DNA from 4 places in the Bacillus cereus group sp. Bce041 genome. Region 2 is predicted to be linked to each of the others. Evidence: riboswitches for the same ligand, from Rfam matches in the RefSeq annotation. Region 2 holds a riboswitch; each other region holds the start of a gene.

Region 1 (5,339 bases), on a different contig from region 2:
ATGGAGCAATGATTTTCTTCGTCGTAGTTGTCTTAGGACTTACAGCGAAAATATTTGGAATTAACATTTTCCAATTCTTTAAGATTTTAAAAGACGAGCTGATCTTAGCGTATTCTACAGCAAGCTCAGAAACAGTTTTACCAAAAATCATGGAGAAAATGGAGAAATTTGGTTGCCCGAAAGCAATTACATCTTTCGTTATTCCGACAGGTTACTCATTTAACTTAGATGGATCAACTTTATATCAAGCAATTGCGGCTATTTTCTTAGCGCAAATGTACGGTATTGATTTATCTATTACACAACAAATTACATTGTTGCTTGTATTAATGGTTACATCAAAAGGTATCGCAGGTGTACCGGGCGTATCATTCGTTGTATTATTAGCGACACTTGGTACAGTAGGTATTCCACCTGAAGGCTTAGCGTTCATTGCTGGTATTGACCGTATTTTAGATATGGCTCGTACAGCAGTTAACGTTGTAGGAAACTCTTTAGCAGCTGTAGTTATGTCTAAGTGGGAAGGTCAATATGACGCTGAAAAAGGACAAGCTTATTTAAAAGAGATTTCTGAAAAGGGTCAAGCGGCTTAATTATAATATGAACAAGCTCTCACATAATATGTGGGAGCTTTTCTGTATATAGAAGAGGAGTAGACATAATGAAACGTAAATATGGTGACGGTTCTTCGTGGAAGAGACTAATAGAAAAGAGTTATACGGTTAAGCAAATGGAAGAGGGAATGCTCGGAATACTGGATATAAAAAAGGTGAGAGAGCCTAGTTGTAAAGAATATGATGGTGAAGAACTTTGTATTGCAGCGGATCAGTATACGTGGATTCAATATTTCATAGACGGGAAAAACTTTGCGATTACCGCTATGTTAGATGATCAGAAAAAATTAGTGCAATATTATATCGATGTGGCGAAAGAATATAAAATAGACGATCGTGGTTTACCGTATTTTGATGATTTATATTTAGATGTAGTATTATTATCTAGCGGTAAGGTGTATGTATTAGATGAAGAGGAGCTAGAGGATGCTTATAAAAGTGGTGATGTCACGAAGGAAGAGTATGAGCTAGCTTGGTACACTACGAAATGGATATTAGCAACAATAAAAAATAGTGAATTTTATTGGATTTCAATATTGGAAGAAGAAATCGAAAAGTTAAAATGATTGTTGTATTCAAATTTTTGTATAATTACCAAAAAAATCTATACAAAAAATAATTGACTTTTGTTTTGTAAGCGAGTAAAGTTAGGGAAGAAATTATTATTAAAAAATAAATATGAAACCTTCTTATAAAGAGAGGCGGAGGGACTGGCCCTACGATGCCTCGGCAGCGGACTCGATTTCAGAGTGCTGTGCCAAATCCAGCAAGCATGTGCTTGAAAGATGAGAAGAGCGTTTCTTATAGATGTATAAGACCTCTTCTCATCGGAAGAGGTCTTTTGTTATTCATTAGAAAAAGGTTGAAACTAGGGAGAGATGGTACTTTGAAAGAAACGAGAGGAAATGGTTTAGCTTTATTACCACTTGGGATATTTTTGGCGCTATTTATTGGTTCTGGAATTATTACAGGTGATTTCTATAAATTGCCAATACTTGTAGCGATTTCAATTGCTGTAGGAGTCGCTTTAGTGATGAATCGTAAAGAAAGTTTTAATGTGAAAGTAGAGCGGTTCGCTAAAGGTGCAGGAAATCCGGATATCATGATTATGGTATTAATTTTTGTGCTTGCAGGTGCATTTTCTGAAACTGCTAAAGGAATGGGCGGAGTAGACTCAACTGTTAATTTAGCGTTAACTATTTTACCGCCAGGATTTATCGTAGCTGGAATCTTTGTTATTGGTGCATTTATTTCATTAGCGATGGGAACTTCAATGGGAACAATTGCAGCATTAGCGCCGATTGCTGTAGGTATTAGTGGTCAAACTGATATCTCAATTGCGCTTGCAATGGCTACTGTTGTTGGCGGAGCGATGTTTGGTGATAATTTATCATTTATTTCAGATACAACAATCGCAGCTGTTCGTTCACAAGGAACAGAAATGAAAGATAAGTTTAAAACGAACTTTTTAATTGTGTTACCAGCGGCTATTATTACAATTGTACTATTAGTAATAGTTACTTCAGGAAGTGACACGCAGATTAAAGCACATAGCTTTGATTGGATAAAGATTTTACCGTACGCAGGAGTACTTATTACAGCGTTACTTGGCTGGAATGTACTTATTGTATTAACTGGTGGAACTGTACTATCTGGTGTTATCGGTCTTATAGATGGAAGTTACACGTTAGAAAGTTTCTTTAAAAGTGTAACGACTGGAATGGGCGGTATGATGGAGTTAGTATTACTTGCTATATTAATTGGCGGTATGGTTGAATTAATCCAATATAATGGTGGTATTCAATATTTAATGAATGTATTAACACGTAATATTCGTTCGAAAAAAGGAGCGGAATTTGGTATTGCTGGTTTAGTGAGTATGACGAATATGTGTACAGCGAATAATACGATTTCAATTATCTTTACAGGCCCGCTTGCAAAAAATATTGCAGATCAATATGAAATAGATCCTCGTAAATCAGCGAGTGTATTAGATCTTTTCTCATGTTGTGTGCAAGGATTAATTCCGTACGGTGCCCAAATGTTAACGGCAGCAGGATTTGCAGCGTTATCTCCGGTTGAATTGTTGCCATATGCATTTTATCCAATCTTAGTTGGAGTATGTGGTATTGTTTCTATTTTAATTGGGTTTCCAAGGTTTTCGAAAGTAGCTGAGAAAAAAGAGTATCATAAAACAGCTTAATTTAATATGAATGTTAGTAATTAAAAAACGTGCAGAGAATAGACTCTGCACGTTTTTTTGCGTAAAGGGCTGAATATGACTCGGTCTTAAGTCTGAGTTAAAAACGGTTCTTAAGCTCGTTATGGAAAGATGAAAAAATAGTTAAGATAAGAGTATCAAATCGAAGGGAGGCAAGCACAAGATGAAACAATTTCTAGCGTTTATCGCAGCCGGTATTTTGGCTTTAATTGCTCTTGGTAGTCTTGCTGGTATTGTAGGATTTGCAATCGGAGCAGGAGTTGTATATTGGAGCTATAAATCATTTGTGCGAGCTAAATCATTTTTTGGAAAGTTAGCTTGGGGTATTGTTGGTTTAATCGGTTTATCCATTGCACTTTCTCATTCGCCAGCATTAATCGGTATCGCTGCTTTAGTGGTTTTATACTACGGATACCGTGAGTGGAAAAAAGAAAAAGATGTAGTTGTTGAATCTGCTCCAGAAAGTTCTAAACCATATAGCAACTTTGAAGATGAGTGGAACAAATTAATGAAAAACTAAAACAATAAATCAAATTATAAATAAAGTAGAAGAGAGGAAGATTTATAATGAAACAATCTTTATTCGGACGTGTACGCGATGCAATTTTAGCTGATTTTCATAACGTGTTAGATGAGAAGGAAAGAAAAAATCCAATTGCGATGTTAAACCAATATTTACGTGATAGTGAGCGTGAAATAACAAAAATTGAGAAGTTAATTGAGCGTCATAAAACATTAAAATCTAATTTTGCTCGTGAGCTTGAGCAAGCACGTTATTTCGTTAATAAAAGATCAAAGCAAGCTATCATTGCTCAAGAAGCAGACGAATTACAATTGCACGAACGTGCGTTAGAAGAGGTAGCTTATTATGAAGGGCAAGTAACTCGATTAGAAGAAATGTATGCAGGTGTTGTAGAGCAAATTGATGAGTTAGAGCGTCGTCTTTCTGAAATGAAAAATAAATTAAAAGAAATGCACGCAAAGCGCATGGAACTAATGGCACGTGAAAATATGGCACATGCAAATCGTCGTATGAATACTGCGATGCATAAAATGGATGAAAATAATCCGTTCTTACGATTTGAAGAGATTGAAGATCATATTCGTGACTTAGAAACTCGTATGAATGAAGAGCATGAGCGTGACACGTTTGATATGAAAATTGCAAAACTTGAGCGTGAAATGAAAGAAAAGAATGATGTATCGTTAACGAAAGAGTTAACAAAATAATAGTAGTATATTATAAAACAGGCTTATGATATAGTGATAGGAGAAAAGGTGTTGGAAAGCAATGCCTTTTCTTCTATGTATATGTGACAAGAAGGGGGGAGCTGAAATGAAGAAACATTTTTCAAAGACACAATTAATGGGGATGCTCCTCATCATATTTGGATTCGGTCTTTTTCTTGATATGATACTTGGACATTTTGAACCAGGTGGTCTCATTTTTGCATTTATTATGCTTATGTTTGGAAGGCATTATCGTAAAAAGAATCGTTATGTACGGGGAAATGTATTTTTATTTGTTGGTGGTATCGTATTTTTATTTTTCTTATTTTCATCAGCAGCATTTGTTCTTGTCGTATTTGCTTGTTTAGCTTTAATTGGTTATCAATTGATTCAACAAGGGCATCAGCAAAAAGCAATGAAGGTTGAAATTAAAGAAAAAGGGATTATAGACGAAGAGAAGCAAATATATCGTACAGAAACATATTTGAAAAATATGTTTGTAGGCAATGTGCGAATGATGGATCATATTTATGAACTTGAGGATATTAATGTTCAATATGGTGCTTGTGATGTGGAAATAGATTTAACAAATGCTATGATTCCAGAAGGGGAAACGGTAATTGTTATTCGGGGTGTCGTTGGTAATATTCGTTTATATGTGCCATATGATATTGAACTTTCTTTAAATCATTCTGTTATTGTCGGACGTGTGCTCTTGCCAGGTCATGAAGAGACAGGGTTTAACCGCAATGTTACATTTAGAACAGAGCAGTATAAAGAGGCTCCTCGTCGTATTAAAATTATTTCTTCGCTTGTCGTAGGCGACACGGAAGTGAGGAAAGTATAATGAAGAAACAAAAAAATATTTCGTGGATGTATATTCGTTATTCTATGTTGTCCTCAGTTAGTATCGCACTCATTTGTACAATTGTATATGTATGGAAAAGCGAGCAACAAGTGTATGATTTATTATGGAAGGAATCCATCGCTTCTGTTCCAATTGGCTTGTTTATTATGACTACAAGTTTACTTATCGGGGGAATTGTAGGATATGCAATCGGTTATTATATAGAGCAGCGTATACAAGGATTAAATACTTTTCTATTTGAAGTAGAGCGAGGGAATTTTCCGAGCGATGTTTCGTTTACTGCAGATGATGAATTTCATGAAGTGGAACGAAAAGTAATCGTTCTGGCTCGTCGATTAGAGGAGCAAGCTGGACTCTTTCAAAAAGTAACGAATGAACGAGCTCATTGGAATGAAGAGATGAGACA
Region 2 (5,339 bases):
GCTTTTTATCGACGTGTATTAGAGAAATGTTGCAGAGAACGAAATATCAAAACATACCAGTTTTAGCGGCGACAGTTCATAAGTTCCAAGGTTCTGAAAGAGATATGATGATTTTTGATACGGTGGATAGTTATCCGCAAGAACGACCTGGCGTATTATTCTTTGATCACAAAAACCATCGCCTCGTCAATGTAGCAGTGACAAGGGCGAGAGGGAAGTTCATTCAATTATCAGATTGCCATTATATGCGTAAAAACCTTTCGAGAAAACAAGCGTTATCACAATTAACAGCTCATATAGAACGTCACGGAGATGTGTATGATCGCACGACATCAAGACAATTGTGGGAACGAAAAATATCGAAACGTTTACGCTGGTTTATGGAAATGAATCTTGAGGAAACGAAAGGGCTATTAAAAGATATTTTAGCAGCAAAACGAAAAATTATTATTTCACTTCCAAGTACAAAACAAGTGGATAAGCGAGTATGGCAAGCGTTAATGCGTACAAATGCGCAAATAACAGTGTATAGTGACGGACCAGTTCCACTGAAAAATGTAAAGTTACAAAGACAAAATAAAGCATTCCCGTTCCTAGTAATCGATGATGAAATCTTCTGGGCAGGCGCACCGCTTACATCTCAAATGATGTTTGAAGGTAGTACGGAATTTCCGTACGTATGTGCAAGACTGCAAGCACCTGAGACAATTGGTGTATTAAAAGGATTTTTAGATATTCGGTAAATTCGGATAGGAATTCCTTGACTTTTACTTGGAATGAACTTAGAATAAAAAATAATTTAATATAATTTTATGAAAATTCTTATCGCGAGAGGTGGAGGGACTGGCCCTATGATACCTCGGCAGCGGATTCGTTATGAATACTGTGCCAATTCCAGCAAGGTAACTTGAAAGATAAGAAAGAAGCTCATTTTGACTGTATATACAAAAGCCTCTTTCTATCTTTTAGAAAGAGGCTTTTTTACGTGAAAATAAAAGGAGGAAGAAAAATGGGAGCGACAGGAGTAGCGTCACAAAGAAAAACAATTGAAGAGAGTATCGAAAGAAATAAGGAAAAGTACATAGAAACAAGTCATGATATTCATGCGAATCCGGAGATTGGAAACCAAGAGTTTTACGCATCAAGAACGTTAAGTTTATTACTAGGTAGTGCAGGGTTTCAGTTGCAGCACAATATAGCTGGACATGAAACGGGATTTATCGCGCGAAAAAGCTCTGGAAAACAAGGACCAGCAATCGCATTTTTAGCTGAGTATGACGCTTTACCAGGACTTGGCCATGCGTGTGGTCACAATTTAATTGGCACAATTAGCGTTGCAGCAGCAATTGCATTATCAGAAACACTTGAAGAAATTGGCGGAGAAGTTGTCGTGTTTGGTACGCCAGCAGAAGAAGGCGGGCCAAATGGTAGCGCGAAATCAAGTTATGTAAAGGCAGGTTTATTTAAAGACATTGATGCGGCGCTTATGATTCATCCGAGCGGAAAAACAGCGACAACGAGTCCTTCACTAGCAGTCGATCCACTTGATTTTCATTTTTACGGAAAAACAGCTCACGCTGCAGCTTCGCCAGAAGAAGGGATTAACGCATTAGATGCGGTTATTCAGCTCTATAACGGTATTAATGCACTTCGCCAACAACTTCCGTCAGACGTGAGAATTCATGGCGTCATTACAGAAGGAGGAAAAGCACCTAACATTATTCCTGACTATGCCGCGGCTAGGTTCTTCATCCGTGCAGCAACGCGAAAAAGATGCGCGGAAGTAACAGAAAAAGTAAGAAACATTGCTGAGGGAGCAGCGTTAGCAACAGGTGCGAAAGTAAAAATCCATCAATTCCAAAATGAAATCGATGAATTACTCGTAACAAAAACATATAACGATATTGTAGCGGAAGAACTAGAACTATTAGGTGAAGATGTAAATCGTAAAGAAAGAGTAGGAATCGGTTCAACCGACGCAGGAAACGTAAGTCAAGTCGTACCGACAATTCATCCGTACATTAAAATCGGACCAGATGATTTAATTGCACATACGAATGAATTTAGAGAAGCAGCACGTTCAGAACTTGGAGATAAAGCATTAATTACATCGGCAAAAGCATTAGCAAATACGGCGTATCGATTAATTACGGAAGAAGGGTTGTTAGAGAAGGTGAAGGAGGAGTTTAGAGAGGCGCAGAGGAATCAAGGGTAAGGGGATTAAGGTACTTTTTTCGAATAGCAATCTAAATAATAAGTAGAGATATAAAAAAGAACATTGAAAATCAATGTTCTTTTTTTGTTACTAATCATTAATTTTGTTGGATTTTCTCATAAAGGAAAAGCTTTTACTGTTAGCGGAGGATAATACGTATCCTTTATTAGAATGACAATTTCTCCTCAAACTCACTCTTTAAAACAATTAAAGGAGATGACAAGCCAAATTGCATTAAAGAGTCTAAAAATGTAGCGAGAGAATCCATCGAATCGCTCATGACCTTCATCATATAATTAAACTCCCCACTAATTCGATATAAATCTGTTACTTCAGGAGCGGCATTACAAAATTGAATAAAATCAGAGCATTGGCTCGTTTTAAACATGATGAATGCTTGAATGTTTTTATTAATTTTTGCAGGCTCAAATTTCGTTCGATAAGCCGCTATAACTCCTTGATCTTCAAGTTTATTAATACGCTCTTTTACAGCAGGTTGCGTCATGGATATAATTCGTCCTATTTCTGAAACGGAAATTCTCGCATTTTCATACAACAAGTTCATAATTTTATGATCGATTTCATCCAGTTTTACTGCATTTTGCATTGGGGTATCTCCCTTGATTTATTTTCTAAAGTAAATTGTGATTTATAACTATAATATCATAAGTAAAGGAACTAAATTACCTATAAATTTATATTTAAAATGATTGGGGTTTACATGAAAATATAAGTATAGATTTTTATTAAACGGAAATTTAGGAAGGATGGAAAAAATGAAGAATCTTGATGGGAAAGTAGCGATAGTAACAGGGGCGAGTCGCGGTATTGGTCGGGCGATTGCGATGAGATTGGCAAAAGACGGTGCATTAGTAGCGATTCACTACGGCCGAAATAAGGCAGCTGCAGATGAAACAATTAGTGAGATTGAATCTAATGGAGGAAAAGCATTCTTAATTGAAGCTGATCTCAATTCAGTTGATGGTGTCAAAAAGTTAGTAGAACAATTGAAGAATGAATTACAAATAAGAGTTGGTGCATCAGAGATTGATATTTTAGTAAACAATGCAGGGATAGGTACACAAGGAACGATTGAAAATACGACAGAAGAAGTTTTTGATGAAATTATGGCCGTAAATATTAAAGCACCATTCTTCTTAATTCAGCAAACATTACCGTTACTACGAGCAGAGGGGCGCGTTATTAACATTTCATCAGCTGAAGTAAGACTTGGTTTTACAGGGTCTATTGCATACGGTTTAAGTAAAGGTGCATTAAATACGATGACACTTCCTCTAGCTAAACATCTCGGAGAAAGAGGTATAACAGTGAATACAATTATGCCTGGATATACGAAGACAGATATTAATGCAAAATTGCTAGATGATCCGGAAATACGAAGTTTTGCTACGAATTCATCTGTGTTCGGGCGAATAGGGCAAGTTGAAGATATTGCAGATGCAGTAGCATTCCTTGCTTCTTCTGATAGCCGCTGGGTAACTGGGCAGATTTTAGATGTTTCTGGAGGGTTTTGCTTATAGGGGCACTACTCCATACTCATCAAGCTAATCAAGTAAATTACTAGTTATGAAACGATCCTTGTTTCATAACTAGTAATCTATAGAAAGGTAGGGATGATAAAGAAGTCTATTAAAACGTGATTTTTTCGCTAGGAAATTTGAATAAAGGGGCTATTTTTCATTATTCGTAATCTAAAATAATCAAATTTTATTTTACAGTACAATAAAACAAAATTATTGACCGCATGGTACAAAAAGGGTATTCTATTCATGTTATCTTTAAAATGAGAGGAGGATACGATTGAATAAACGCGGCAGACCTCGAGAGTTTGATTATTCCTCAATTGTAGATGTTGCAATGAAAACATTTTGGTTAAGAGGATATGAAGGGTGTTCTACACAAGATTTATGCAGTGATACAGGACTTGGAAAAGGAAGTTTATACAATACTTTCGGTAGTAAACATGAACTGTATAAACAAGTATTAGAACGCTACCATGAAATTGGGATTAGGGAACAAAGGAAATTGTTACATACTCCAATTCCAGTTAAAGAACGATTAAGTAATTTTTTTGAATGGGCATTGAAAGAAGACTTTGAGAATATGGATCAAAAAGGATGTTTATTGATTAATGCCAGTATAGAACGTGCTAAAAACGATTTAATGGTACAAGAAATTTTCTCGAAGCATGTTGAACTTCTTAAACAAGCTATTGAAACAGTGATGGAGGAAGGATTGCAAACAGGTGAAATTTCAAAGAAGCAATCAGCTGAGGAATTAGCTAGTCTGCTTTTAAGCAGTTATTACGGATTCCGTGTTCTTAATGTATCGATGCAAAATCGGATGTTGTCTGAACAAGTTATCAAAGGAACAGTAGAGTCTATTTGTGGCGCTTAGTGCGCTCTTTTTTCGCACTATTTTTGTACCGATCATTACAATAATGAATATGGAGTGTTTTTATGTCATCGATTATTTATTTATTAGCTTTAGCAATCTTTTGTATGACTACATCAGAATTTATGGTTGCAGGTATGATGAATGAACTTGCTCTTGCATTCCAGGTTCCTGTATCATCTATTGGGTATTTAATTTCAGCTTATGCAGGAGCAATGGTAATAGGAGGCCCCATTTTAACTGCAATCCTCTTACGAATGCGCAGCAAACAAGCATTATTGTTTTTAATGTTCATATTTTTAATTGGTCAATCGCTCGGAGCTATTGCTTGGAACTATGATATTATGATGATTTCACGTATTATAACTGGTATTGCTTCAGCTTCAGCTTTTGGAGTTGCGATTTCCTTTTCTGCGACATTGGTTCACTCTGATTCAAGGGGAAAAGCTGCATCAATTGTACTTGCAGGTTTAATGTTCGCAACTGTATTAGGTTTACCTATAACGACCGTTATTTCGCAATATTTTGGCTGGCGTATTAGTTTTGGGGCTGTTTCTGTTCTTGTGCTAGTATCAGGGATTATGATTCAACGGTTGTTACCATCCTCTTCAAATAAAGAGCAATTAAATTGGAAAGATGAACTTCTGCGATTTAAGAATATTCATCTTTGGGCAGCGTACGTAACAAGTATGTTCATTATTGGTGGCAC
Region 3 (5,339 bases), on a different contig from region 2:
GAGTTTACTGCACTTCGTATGATGGCGGCGGCACCGCTTCTGTTACTCCTTACCTTTTGTATTGAAAAGTCGGTTTATATGGAGCGAACGGATATACCTAGATTAATTATCGTTAGCGTTGTAGGTATTGTACTGTATCAAACGTTATTTATGGAAACTGTCAAATATACATCCGCTACAAATGCCTCTTTACTCATTTCTATTTCACCTATTTTTACAACTGCATTTGCGATTTTCTTGAAACAAGAAAAGTTTTCTTCTCGAAAGTTAATCGGTTCTATGACTGCCTTTGTTGGTGCAGCCTTAGTTTTAGTAGCAGGACATTCACTTACTAGTTCTTTTTATGGCAATGGAATTGGACTTATTACATCAATATGCTGGGGGCTTTATCCTGTTTTAGCAGGACCATTAATTAAAAAATATTCAGCATTACGTGTTACTGCATGGTCTGCATTAGTGGGTGCGATTCCGCTATTATTGTTAAGTGGTCCACATGTGTTTGTCATGCCATTTCACATTACTCACGGAATGACACTATTTGCTTTACTATATTCTATTTTCTTTGTAACAGTATTTGGTCTAGTAATGTGGTATGTTGGTGTTCAAAAAATTGGGGCGTCACATACGATGGTATATATGTATATAACGCCGCTTGTAGCGGTTCTATTTGCAGCTGTCTGGGCAAATGAATATGTATCGTTTCAACAAATCATCGGTGGAATTATCATTTTTGTCGGTCTATGGTTTGTGAAATCGGAGAAAGTAAAAGTTCATTCTATTGCAGGGGAACCTATATCAAAATAGGAAAACAGATCACCTATGATCTGCTTTCCTATTTTTTTATTTTTGGTAAGAAGATGAGAAACAAGATAGCAGTAATAAGTGGAATTAAGTTTAAAAATGGAATACGGAAGAGTGTAATAAGAATAATACCTGGAAGAAGAACACCGAGGACAGCGTAAAAAATGCTATGATTTTTCGTGTACCAATACAATGAAAGTCCAATAAGTGCAGGGATAATGAGGTGAATGAGAGCCATTAAAAAATAAATCATTAGACGCCCCCTTTATTTGTGTGCTTATTACATCATATCCGTATGTTCATAGATTGATATCATTTTTTTCATAAATGGACGAAAAAAGTTTGAAAAACCGTCACAAAATATGAGAATATGATGTTTGAAATCTTGTATAATATTATTTTCTAAAAACATTTAAACAACATAAACATACTGTTTATGTTGTTTTTAATTTGAATGAAATGAATGTAAGGAATATGAATTTGAAAGAAATTTTTTGTTGGATAGATAAGAACGAATGAAGAGAGGTACAGCATGATTAGTATGTCACTAAGATCATTTAAAATTCAATCGTATTATATACTAGGTATTCTTTTACTAGGCTGGATGATAACACCGTTTTCAGCACATTTTTTAGGTGCAGGAATTGGACTTATCGTAAGTATGTATTGCGTTTGGCTTTTAGGGAGAAGAATTGAGAAGCTTGGAGATAGTATCGTAAAGAAAACGAAAGCACCGACGCTTGGTATGTTTAATCGTTTTGCGGCTGCTATTTTGGGCGCTATTATTATGTACGAAATTGAGCACCATATGGTGATGTGGGCATTTGCAGTAGGGATTATGGGCGGTTATTTTTTAATCGTTGTGAACTTAGGTTACTATAGCATGAAAGATGAGAAAGAACTAACAAAGAGCTAAAAAGATAAAAGACTTCTTTTTAGATGGAATAGATGATCCAGTCACGAATAGAAGCGGTCAGGGCCTTTTTTAGCCCCATACGATGTGAAACCCGAGAGATGTAGTGAGTAGGGATATAATGTATATATTCGAAGCTGTAATTTTATAATCTAGGTCACAGATGAAGAGATTAGCGTTTCACTTTATATAAGATATAGAAAGAAGCTTACGTTTTCACGTAAGCTTCTTTTTTATGTAAGTGTGTGTAACCGTTAAGCCGCATTGGGTTTTGTCGGTGAGTACGCGAAACTTTACGGTTACACGACACTTATTCATATGAGTAAAGGGTTATTCCAACAGAAAGTTTTAATTTAAGCGATTGGACCGCCTAAGTTAATAATGTCTTCAGATACGCTGTCGAACTTTTTGAAGTTAGCTTTGAATTCATTTGCAAGTTCGATTGCTTTTGCTTTGTAAGCAGCTTTATCAGCCCAAGTTTGTTCAGGCATTAACACTTCGTCAGGTACACCTGGTACGTGAAGTGGAACTTCAAGACCGAAGATATCATGTTTAGCTGTTTCAGTTTTTGCAAGTTCACCGTTTAATGCAGCTTGAATCATTGCACGAGTGTAACCTAAGTTCATACGTTTACCAACGCCGTATTCGCCACCAGTCCAGCCAGTGTTTACTAAGAATACTTTCGCATCGTGTTTCTCGATTTTTTCACCAAGCATTTCAGCATAGCGAGATGCATCAAGTGGTAAGAATGGTGAACCGAAGCAAGTTGAGAATGTTGCTTGCGGAGAAGTAACGCCGCGCTCTGTTCCTGCTAGTTTACTAGTGTAACCACTTAAGAAATGATACATAGCTTGCTCTTTTGATAACTTACTGATTGGAGGCAATACGCCAGATGCATCAGCAGTTAAGAAAATAATTGTATTTGGGTGTCCAGCAACACTTGGCAGTACGATATTGTCGATCGCATGCATAGGGTATGCAGCACGAGTATTTTCTGTTAAAGTAGTATCGTTGTAGTCGGCGATACGTGTTTGGTCATTAATGATAACGTTTTCTAAAACAGATCCAAATGTGATTGCATCGAAAATTTGTGGTTCTTTCTCGTGAGAAAGGTTTACACATTTCGCGTAGCAACCGCCTTCAATATTGAATACACCGTTATCAGACCAACCGTGCTCATCATCACCGATTAATTTACGGTTTGGATCAGCAGATAATGTTGTTTTACCTGTTCCAGATAAACCGAAGAATAGTGCTACGTCGCCTTCTTCACCTACGTTTGCAGAGCAATGCATAGAAAGAATATCTTGTTCAGGTAATAAGAAGTTCATAATAGAGAAGATTGATTTTTTCATTTCTCCAGCGTATTCTGTACCACCAATTAGTACGATACGTTTTTCGAATGAAACCATAATGAATGCTTCAGAGTTTGTACCGTCAACAGCTGGATCAGCTTTGAAATTCGGTGCAGAAACAATTGTGAACTCTGATTCATGAGTTGTTAATTCTTCTTCAGTTGGACGAATGAATAATTGATGTACAAATAAATTGTGCCATGCATATTCGTTAATAACTTGAATTGGTAGGCGGTAATTGCGGTCAGCGCCTGCAAATCCTTTGAAGACGAATAACTCTTCTTTTTCTTTTAAGTATTCTAAAACTTTAGTATATAATTTATTAAAATGTTCTTCAGAAATCGGTTGGTTCACAGCTCCCCAAGCAATTTTGTCAGCAACCGATGCTTCTTTCACAATAAATTTATCTTTAGGAGAACGTCCTGTATATTTTCCAGTTGAAGCAGAAACGGCACCAGTCGAAGTTAATTTCCCTTCATTTCGCATTAATACTTTTTCCACTAATTGCGGAACACTTAGTTGAATCTGTGCATTGCTTCCGTTCAATAATTCGTGTAAACCAATTTGGACATTCACAGTACTCATATTTATATACCATCCTTTTCATTTAATGAAATATTTCTCGTAATCCCCAACAAGAGTATAACACAATTATATAAATAATGTATACTATTTATTTCTTTTTGTTTGTGTGAATGCATTATTTCCCTATTAATATTTCATTTCAGGCGTATTGAGAAAAACTTTCAGGAAAATGTGAATATTAATTGACAAATGAATATCATTTCTTTAGTATAGGTTGGGACGGATACTCTCTTATCCCGAGCTGGCGGAGGGACAGGCCCGATGAAGCCCAGCAACCTCACTTGTAGTGGTAAATACAGGTGAATAGGTGCTAAAACCTGTGCGAGGCTACAGGTCTCGAACGATAAGAGCGAAGGGCAAAAAGCAGTATGCAAGTAGCAAATTAAACCTTTCCTCTATGTAAAGTAGGAAAGGTTTTTCTGTATGCTTGTGTGGGAGAATAAATGTATGTCGCAGTTTGTGGCAAATTAAGGATGAGTTCCGTACAATATATACAATTACTGTAGGGAGGTTTACCACATGACAAAAAAACGTCATCTGTTCACATCTGAGTCTGTAACTGAAGGACATCCAGATAAAATTTGTGACCAAATTTCTGATTCAATTTTAGATGCGATCTTATCAAAAGACGCAAATGCACGTGTAGCTTGTGAAACAACTGTAACAACTGGTTTAGTATTGGTAGCGGGGGAAATTACGACTTCTACTTACGTAGATATTCCAAAAATCGTTCGTGAAACAATTCAAGGCATTGGTTACACACGCGCAAAATACGGATTCGATGCAGAAACTTGTGCAGTTTTAACATCTATCGATGAGCAATCTGCTGACATCGCTATGGGTGTTGACCAAGCGCTAGAAGCACGCGAAGGTCAAATGACTGACGCTGAGATTGAGGCAATTGGTGCAGGAGACCAAGGTTTAATGTTTGGTTTCGCATGTAATGAAACACAAGAGTTAATGCCACTTCCAATCTCGCTTGCTCACAAATTAGCTCGCCGTTTAACTGAAGTACGTAAAGATGATACATTATCATACTTACGTCCGGATGGAAAAACGCAAGTTACAGTTGAGTATGATGAAAATGGTAAACCAGTACGTGTTGATACTATCGTAATTTCTACACAACATCACCCAGATGTTACATGGGAAGAAATCGATCGCGACTTAAAAGAGCACGTAATTAAAGCTGTAGTACCAGCAGAATTAATGGATGGAGAAACGAAATTCTTCATTAACCCAACTGGCCGCTTCGTAATTGGTGGACCACAAGGTGATGCTGGTTTAACAGGACGTAAAATCATCGTTGATACTTACGGTGGATACGCTCGCCACGGTGGCGGTGCATTCTCTGGTAAAGATGCAACGAAAGTTGACCGTTCTGCAGCATATGCAGCTCGTTATGTTGCGAAAAACATCGTAGCAGCTGGTCTTGCTGAAAAAGCAGAAGTACAACTTGCATACGCAATCGGTGTAGCACAACCAGTATCAATTTCAGTTGATACATTCGGCACTGGTAAAGTATCTGAAGACGTACTAGTAGAGCTAGTTCGTAACAACTTCGATCTTCGCCCAGCTGGTATTATTAAAATGCTAGACTTACGTCGCCCAATTTACAAACAAACAGCAGCTTACGGCCACTTTGGACGTACTGATGTAGATCTATCATGGGAACGTACAGACAA
Region 4 (5,339 bases), on a different contig from region 2:
TCGCTTCACCTTTTCAGCAAGAGAAGATGGAGATTCATGGTAATGTCCATCTTCATCAGGAAGACCTGCATTTGGATAACAAGAAATGTAACACTCCGATAAATCAGATAGTGAACGAATATGGTCCCTCATAAACTCCGGACCAGTCGCACAGTTTAACCCAACAGATAATGGTTTCATATGTTCTACTGATAAATAAAAAGCTTCAATTGTTTGCCCAGCCAGAGTCGTTCCCATTGGCTCAATCGTTCCTGAAATCATAATAGGAACCGTTTTTTTCAGTTCTTCAAAAGCGGCTTGAATTCCAATATAAGCTGCTTTCACGTTACGCATATCTTGACTCGTCTCAACGAGTAATACATCAACTTCTCCTTTTAATAATCCTCGTGCCTGCCTTGTATAAGCCTCAATCAATTCTTCAAAAGTCACACCACCTGTAACACTAATTGCTTTCGTTGTTGGTCCCATCGCTCCCGCAACATATACTTCCTTCCCGCTTTCTTTAACAGCTTGCTTCGCCAAAAGTGCTGCCTTTTCATTTAGTTCTTCATCTAAATGAGACAGATCATAATCACTTAGTACAATATTCGTTGCCCCAAATGTATTTGTTTCAATAATATCCGCTCCAGCTTCAATATAAGCTTTATGAATCTTTAAAATAACGTCTGGTCTTGTTTCCACTAAATATTCATTACAGCCCTCGTACTCTTCTCCTCCGAAATCTTCAGCAGTTAAATCCTCTTGCTGAATCATTGTCCCCATTGCACCATCTAATATTAAAATGCTATTTTTTAATTTTTCTTCTATACACTTCATCAATTAATACCTTCTTTCACTTCTTGCTTTTCTCTTACATATTTAACAAGATGTTCTGTAATTTCATACTTTAAAAATGGTGTAATAAGATAAATACCATTAAAATATTTCATCGCTGCGTCGACCAATTCTTGTGAAATGCGGATCCCTTCCTCAATTGCTGCCTCTTTTGTTTCATGTCCATCCATTCTCTCTCTTATTTCTTCAGGAAGAGTAATACCCGGCACCTCAAAATGAAGAAAATCTGCATTCCGCTTACTTACTAACGGCATAATTCCAATAAAAATAGGTTGTTCCAAATGCTTTGTCGCTTCATACACTTCTTCAATTAACTTGATATCGTAAATTGGCTGAGTTAAAAAATACTCCGCTCCAGCATCTATTTTTCGTTCCATTCGCTTAACCGCTGCTTTTAAGTGCCTCACGTGAGGATTAAATGCGCCGCCTACAGAAAACCTTGTCGCCGGTCCAATTGATTTCCCTAAAATTGAACGTCCATCGTTCATTTCTTTAATCATTTTAATAAGCTCAATAGAGGATAAATCATATACAGAAGTGGCACCGGGAAAATCACCAACGCGCGCTGGATCACCAGTTAAAGCTAACACTTCTTCCATCCCTAACGCCGATAAACCTAACAAATGAGATTGTAGTCCAATGACGTTATGATCTCTACACGTTAAATGCGTCAATACTGGGATATCATGCTTCGTTAATAACGCACCCATCGCCATATTAGAAACACGAGGCGATGCTAATGAATTATCTGCTAGAGTAATAGCATCTGCTCCCGCTCTTTTTAACGCTCTTGCTCCTTCAAAAAAACGCTGTGTATCTAACGTTTTCGGTGGATCTAATTCCACTACAACTGTCGTTTGTTTTTTCGCTTTCTCTGCTAGAGTGACGTGAGCCTTCGAACGTTTCTCATGCGTATGAACGACTTTCGGCCTTTGAATCGTGTCTTTTTCTATTACAGGGGTAATATTCGCAACAGCGCGCTTCATACTTTGAATATGTTCTGGAGTCGTACCACAACAACCACCCAATAACCGAATACCTTGCTCAATAAATCTCGGTGTCATCGCTTCAAAATAAGCTGGGCTTCCCTCATATACGTAACGTCCATCCACATAATTCGGGAGGCCTGCATTTGGGTATGCTGATAAATAGCCATTTTGAGGAATCGATATCATTTTGAAAGCTTCCGTCATATGAAGCGGCCCTAGTTGACAATTCAATCCAACAACATTTGCACCGTAATCTATAAGTTGCTTTAATATTTCATTGACATCATTTCCATTTTGAGTCGTACCTGCTTCATGTAACGCTAATTGCGCAACAATTGGAATATTCGTTTGCTTACGCAATACTTTAACGGCATGAAGTAATTCAAATTCATCGTAAAAAGTTTCTAATAGTAATCCATCAACCTGTTCTTCTAGTAAAGCCCCTGCCTGTTCAAGTAACATAAACTCTCTTTCCATATCAGTCGTTGTAACAGCTCCGATATGTTTCATACCACCAATTGTTCCTAAAATTGCATTTTTATCTGTCACAGATGCTTTCGCTAGTTTTACTGCCGCTCTATTAATTTCTGTAACTTGATTTTCTAAACCATACATACGTAATTTCGCCTCATTTGCTCCATACGTATTCGTTTGAATTACATCTGCTCCAGCAGCTACATATTGTTTATGAATCGATATAATTAAGTCTGGATCAGATACATTCAATTCTTCAAAGCTACTTTGCAAACCATGTGAATGCAATAACGTCCCAACCGCACCATCACCTATTACAATTCCTTTTGATAATAAATCTAGTAATTTCACGACTCTCCCTCATTTCTATCAATATAAAAACCCCCTCTTCACTTTGAAGAGGGGGACATAATCGTTCCTCCTCTTATTATGCAAAACATTCGTTTTGCAGGTATTAGCACCGTTTCAAACATTTCGTTTGAAGGTTGCCGGGTTTCACAGGGCCTTTCCCTCCACCGCTCTCAATAAGAGTTGTCTTTATTATTTTATTTATGTAGCTAAAAGGAAATGCGTTCCCCTTTTAACAATGTTTGTAAATTTTTTAATAAATTTAGCATGCACAAAAGTAAAAGTCAATGACACTTGCGGAAAAATAAAAATTATTTAAAATAAAGTTGCAATTCAGTTATATTTTATTGTAAAGTTAAAAACATAATAAAAATTTCATACGAACATTCTTATCTAGAGAGGTAGAGGGACTGGCCCTGTGACGCCTCAGCAACCATTAACATTTTGTTAATAAGGTGCTAATTCCAGCAAATTGTGAAAGATTTGACAGATGAGAAGAAGACTCTATTCAAACCGAAAGCCTTCTTCTTAGAAGGCTTTTTTTATTTTATATTCACTTAATGTTTCAATTTAAAAAGGAGGAATTTTCATATGTCAACAATCGAAACAAAACTAGCACAAATCGGAAATCGCAGTGAAACTACAACCGGAACGGTTAATCCACCAGTTTATTTCTCAACCGCTTATCGTCACGAAGGAATTGGTAAATCTACTGGCTTTGACTATTCACGAACTGGCAATCCAACTCGAGGTCTTTTAGAACAGGCGATCGCAGACTTAGAATATGGCGAACAAGGTTATGCCTGTAGTTCAGGGATGGCGGCTGTTCTCCTCGTCCTTTCTCTATTCCGCTCTGGAGACGAACTTATTGTATCTGAAGATTTATACGGGGGAACGTATCGATTATTTTCTGAGCATGAAAAAAAGTGGAATGTTCGATGTAGATACGTAAATACACAGTCTATTAAACAAATTGAGCAAGCTATCACAACTGAAACGAAGGCTATTTTCATAGAAACTCCAACTAATCCATTAATGCAAGTTACTGATATTGCTGCTGTCGCAACTGTAGCGAAAAGGAACGGACTACTCCTTATTGTAGACAACACTTTCTACACACCTTATATACAGCAACCATTAACAGAAGGTGCTGACATTGTACTTCATAGCGCAACGAAATATTTAGGGGGACATAACGATGTACTAAGCGGGCTTGTCGTTGCAAAAGGAAAGGAACTTTGCGAGGAAATCGCTCATTATCATAATGCATCAGGTGCAGTTTTAAGCCCATTTGACTCATGGTTATTAATTCGCGGTATGAAAACGTTAGCGCTTCGCATGAGGCAACATGAAGAAAATGCGAAAGCAGTTGTTGCGTATTTAAATGATGAAGACGGGGTGACAGATGTATTTTATCCAGGAAGAGGCGGCATGATCTCATTCCGCCTTAAAGATGAAGCTTGGATTAATCCATTCTTACAATCTTTATCCTTAATTACATTTGCCGAAAGTCTTGGTGGTGTAGAAAGTTTAATGACTTATCCAGCAACGCAAACACATGCTGATATTCCTGAAGAAATTAGAACAGCAAACGGCGTATGCAATCGTCTTCTTCGATTCTCAGTTGGCATTGAAAATAGTAACGATTTAATTCAAGACTTAAAGCAAGCAATTAAACTCGTAAAAGAAGGTGTAAGAATATGAGCTATTCTATAGATACACTCTTACTACACAACCAATATAAACACGACTCGCAAACAGGCGCTGTGAACGTTCCTATTTATAACACATCAACTTTTCACCAGTTTGATGTAGATACGTTCGGAAAATATGACTATAGCAGGTCAGGAAATCCAACTCGTGAAGCTCTTGAAGATATCATTGCTTTATTAGAAGGCGGAACAAAAGGATTCGCCTTTGCATCAGGCATTGCAGCGATTTCCACTGCATTCCTCCTTCTTTCACAAGGTGATCACGTACTCATTTCAGAAGATGTGTACGGAGGCACTTACCGAGTGATAACTGAGGTACTCTCCCGTTACGGTGTTTCACATACATTTATTGATATGACCAATTTAGAAGAAATAAAACAAAACATTAAACCAAATACAAAGCTCTTTTATGTAGAAACACCTTCTAACCCACTTTTAAAAGTGACAGATATTCGCGAGGTTTCTAAACTCGCAAAATCTATTGGGGCTCTTACTTTTGTTGATAATACATTTTTGACACCACTATTCCAAAAACCACTTGAACTTGGAGCTGATGTCGTTCTTCATAGTGCTACAAAATTTATTGCTGGTCATAGTGATGTTACTGCCGGATTAGCAGTAGTAAAAGATTCAGAACTCGCTCAAAAGCTTGGATTTTTACAAAATGCATTCGGTGCTATTTTAGGACCTCAAGATTGTTCTCTCGTACTTCGCGGTCTAAAAACATTGCATGTACGCCTCGAACATTCAGCTAAAAATGCCAATAAAATCGCACATTATTTACAAGAGCACTCTAAAGTAAAAAATGTCTATTATCCGGGATTACAAACTCATCTCGGATTTGATATTCAACAATCTCAAGCAACATCAGCTGGAGCGGTCTTATCGTTTACTTTGCAGTCAGAAGATGCACTCCGCAAATTTTTATCAAAAGTAAAATTGCCTGTTTTTGCAGTTAGTTTAGGAGCTGTAGAGTCAATTC

What was found. Region 2 has a riboswitch for S-adenosylmethionine ahead of ACUN13_RS18100 (M20 family metallopeptidase). Riboswitches for the same ligand answer to the same signal wherever they lie in the genome.
Positions count from the first base shown of each region.
Region 1: linked by a shared signal. The riboswitch ahead of ACUN13_RS08280 (Na+/H+ antiporter NhaC family protein) and the one ahead of ACUN13_RS18100 (M20 family metallopeptidase) in region 2 are both predicted to bind S-adenosylmethionine.
Region 3: linked by a shared signal. The riboswitch ahead of metK (methionine adenosyltransferase) and the one ahead of ACUN13_RS18100 (M20 family metallopeptidase) in region 2 are both predicted to bind S-adenosylmethionine.
Region 4: linked by a shared signal. The riboswitch ahead of ACUN13_RS02700 (bifunctional homocysteine S-methyltransferase/methylenetetrahydrofolate reductase) and the one ahead of ACUN13_RS18100 (M20 family metallopeptidase) in region 2 are both predicted to bind S-adenosylmethionine.

Region 1 covers NZ_JBQXON010000002.1:449,715-455,053, reverse strand. Annotated here, with positions in the region: gene gltP (glutamate/aspartate:proton symporter GltP) at 1-593, shown strand, start outside; gene ACUN13_RS08285 (DUF402 domain-containing protein) at 662-1,180, shown strand; SAM riboswitch class I at 1,301-1,406, shown strand; gene ACUN13_RS08280 (Na+/H+ antiporter NhaC family protein) at 1,501-2,817, shown strand; gene ACUN13_RS08275 (lmo0954 family membrane protein) at 2,999-3,355, shown strand; gene ACUN13_RS08270 (PspA/IM30 family protein) at 3,403-4,065, shown strand; gene liaF (cell wall-active antibiotics response protein LiaF) at 4,172-4,912, shown strand; gene ACUN13_RS08260 (sensor histidine kinase) at 4,912-5,339, shown strand, end outside.
Region 2 covers NZ_JBQXON010000005.1:250,583-255,921, reverse strand. Annotated here, with positions in the region: gene ACUN13_RS18105 (AAA domain-containing protein) at 1-743, shown strand, start outside; SAM riboswitch class I at 820-921, shown strand; gene ACUN13_RS18100 (M20 family metallopeptidase) at 1,010-2,215, shown strand; gene ACUN13_RS18095 (Lrp/AsnC family transcriptional regulator) at 2,382-2,822, opposite strand; gene ACUN13_RS18090 (SDR family oxidoreductase) at 2,992-3,756, shown strand; gene ACUN13_RS18085 (TetR/AcrR family transcriptional regulator) at 4,037-4,633, shown strand; gene ACUN13_RS18080 (MFS transporter) at 4,696-5,339, shown strand, end outside.
Region 3 covers NZ_JBQXON010000001.1:1,004,179-1,009,517, reverse strand. Annotated here, with positions in the region: gene ACUN13_RS05310 (DMT family transporter) at 1-804, shown strand, start outside; gene ACUN13_RS05305 (hypothetical protein) at 833-1,054, opposite strand; gene ACUN13_RS05300 (ATP synthase subunit I) at 1,334-1,717, shown strand; gene pckA (phosphoenolpyruvate carboxykinase (ATP)) at 2,068-3,654, opposite strand; SAM riboswitch class I at 3,883-4,004, shown strand; gene metK (methionine adenosyltransferase) at 4,174-5,339, shown strand, end outside.
Region 4 covers NZ_JBQXON010000001.1:511,787-517,125, forward strand. Annotated here, with positions in the region: gene metH (methionine synthase) at 1-816, opposite strand, end outside; gene ACUN13_RS02700 (bifunctional homocysteine S-methyltransferase/methylenetetrahydrofolate reductase) at 816-2,648, opposite strand; SAM riboswitch class I at 2,719-2,828, opposite strand; SAM riboswitch class I at 3,032-3,142, shown strand; gene metI (cystathionine gamma-synthase/O-acetylhomoserine thiolyase) at 3,237-4,349, shown strand; gene metC (cystathionine beta-lyase) at 4,346-5,339, shown strand, end outside.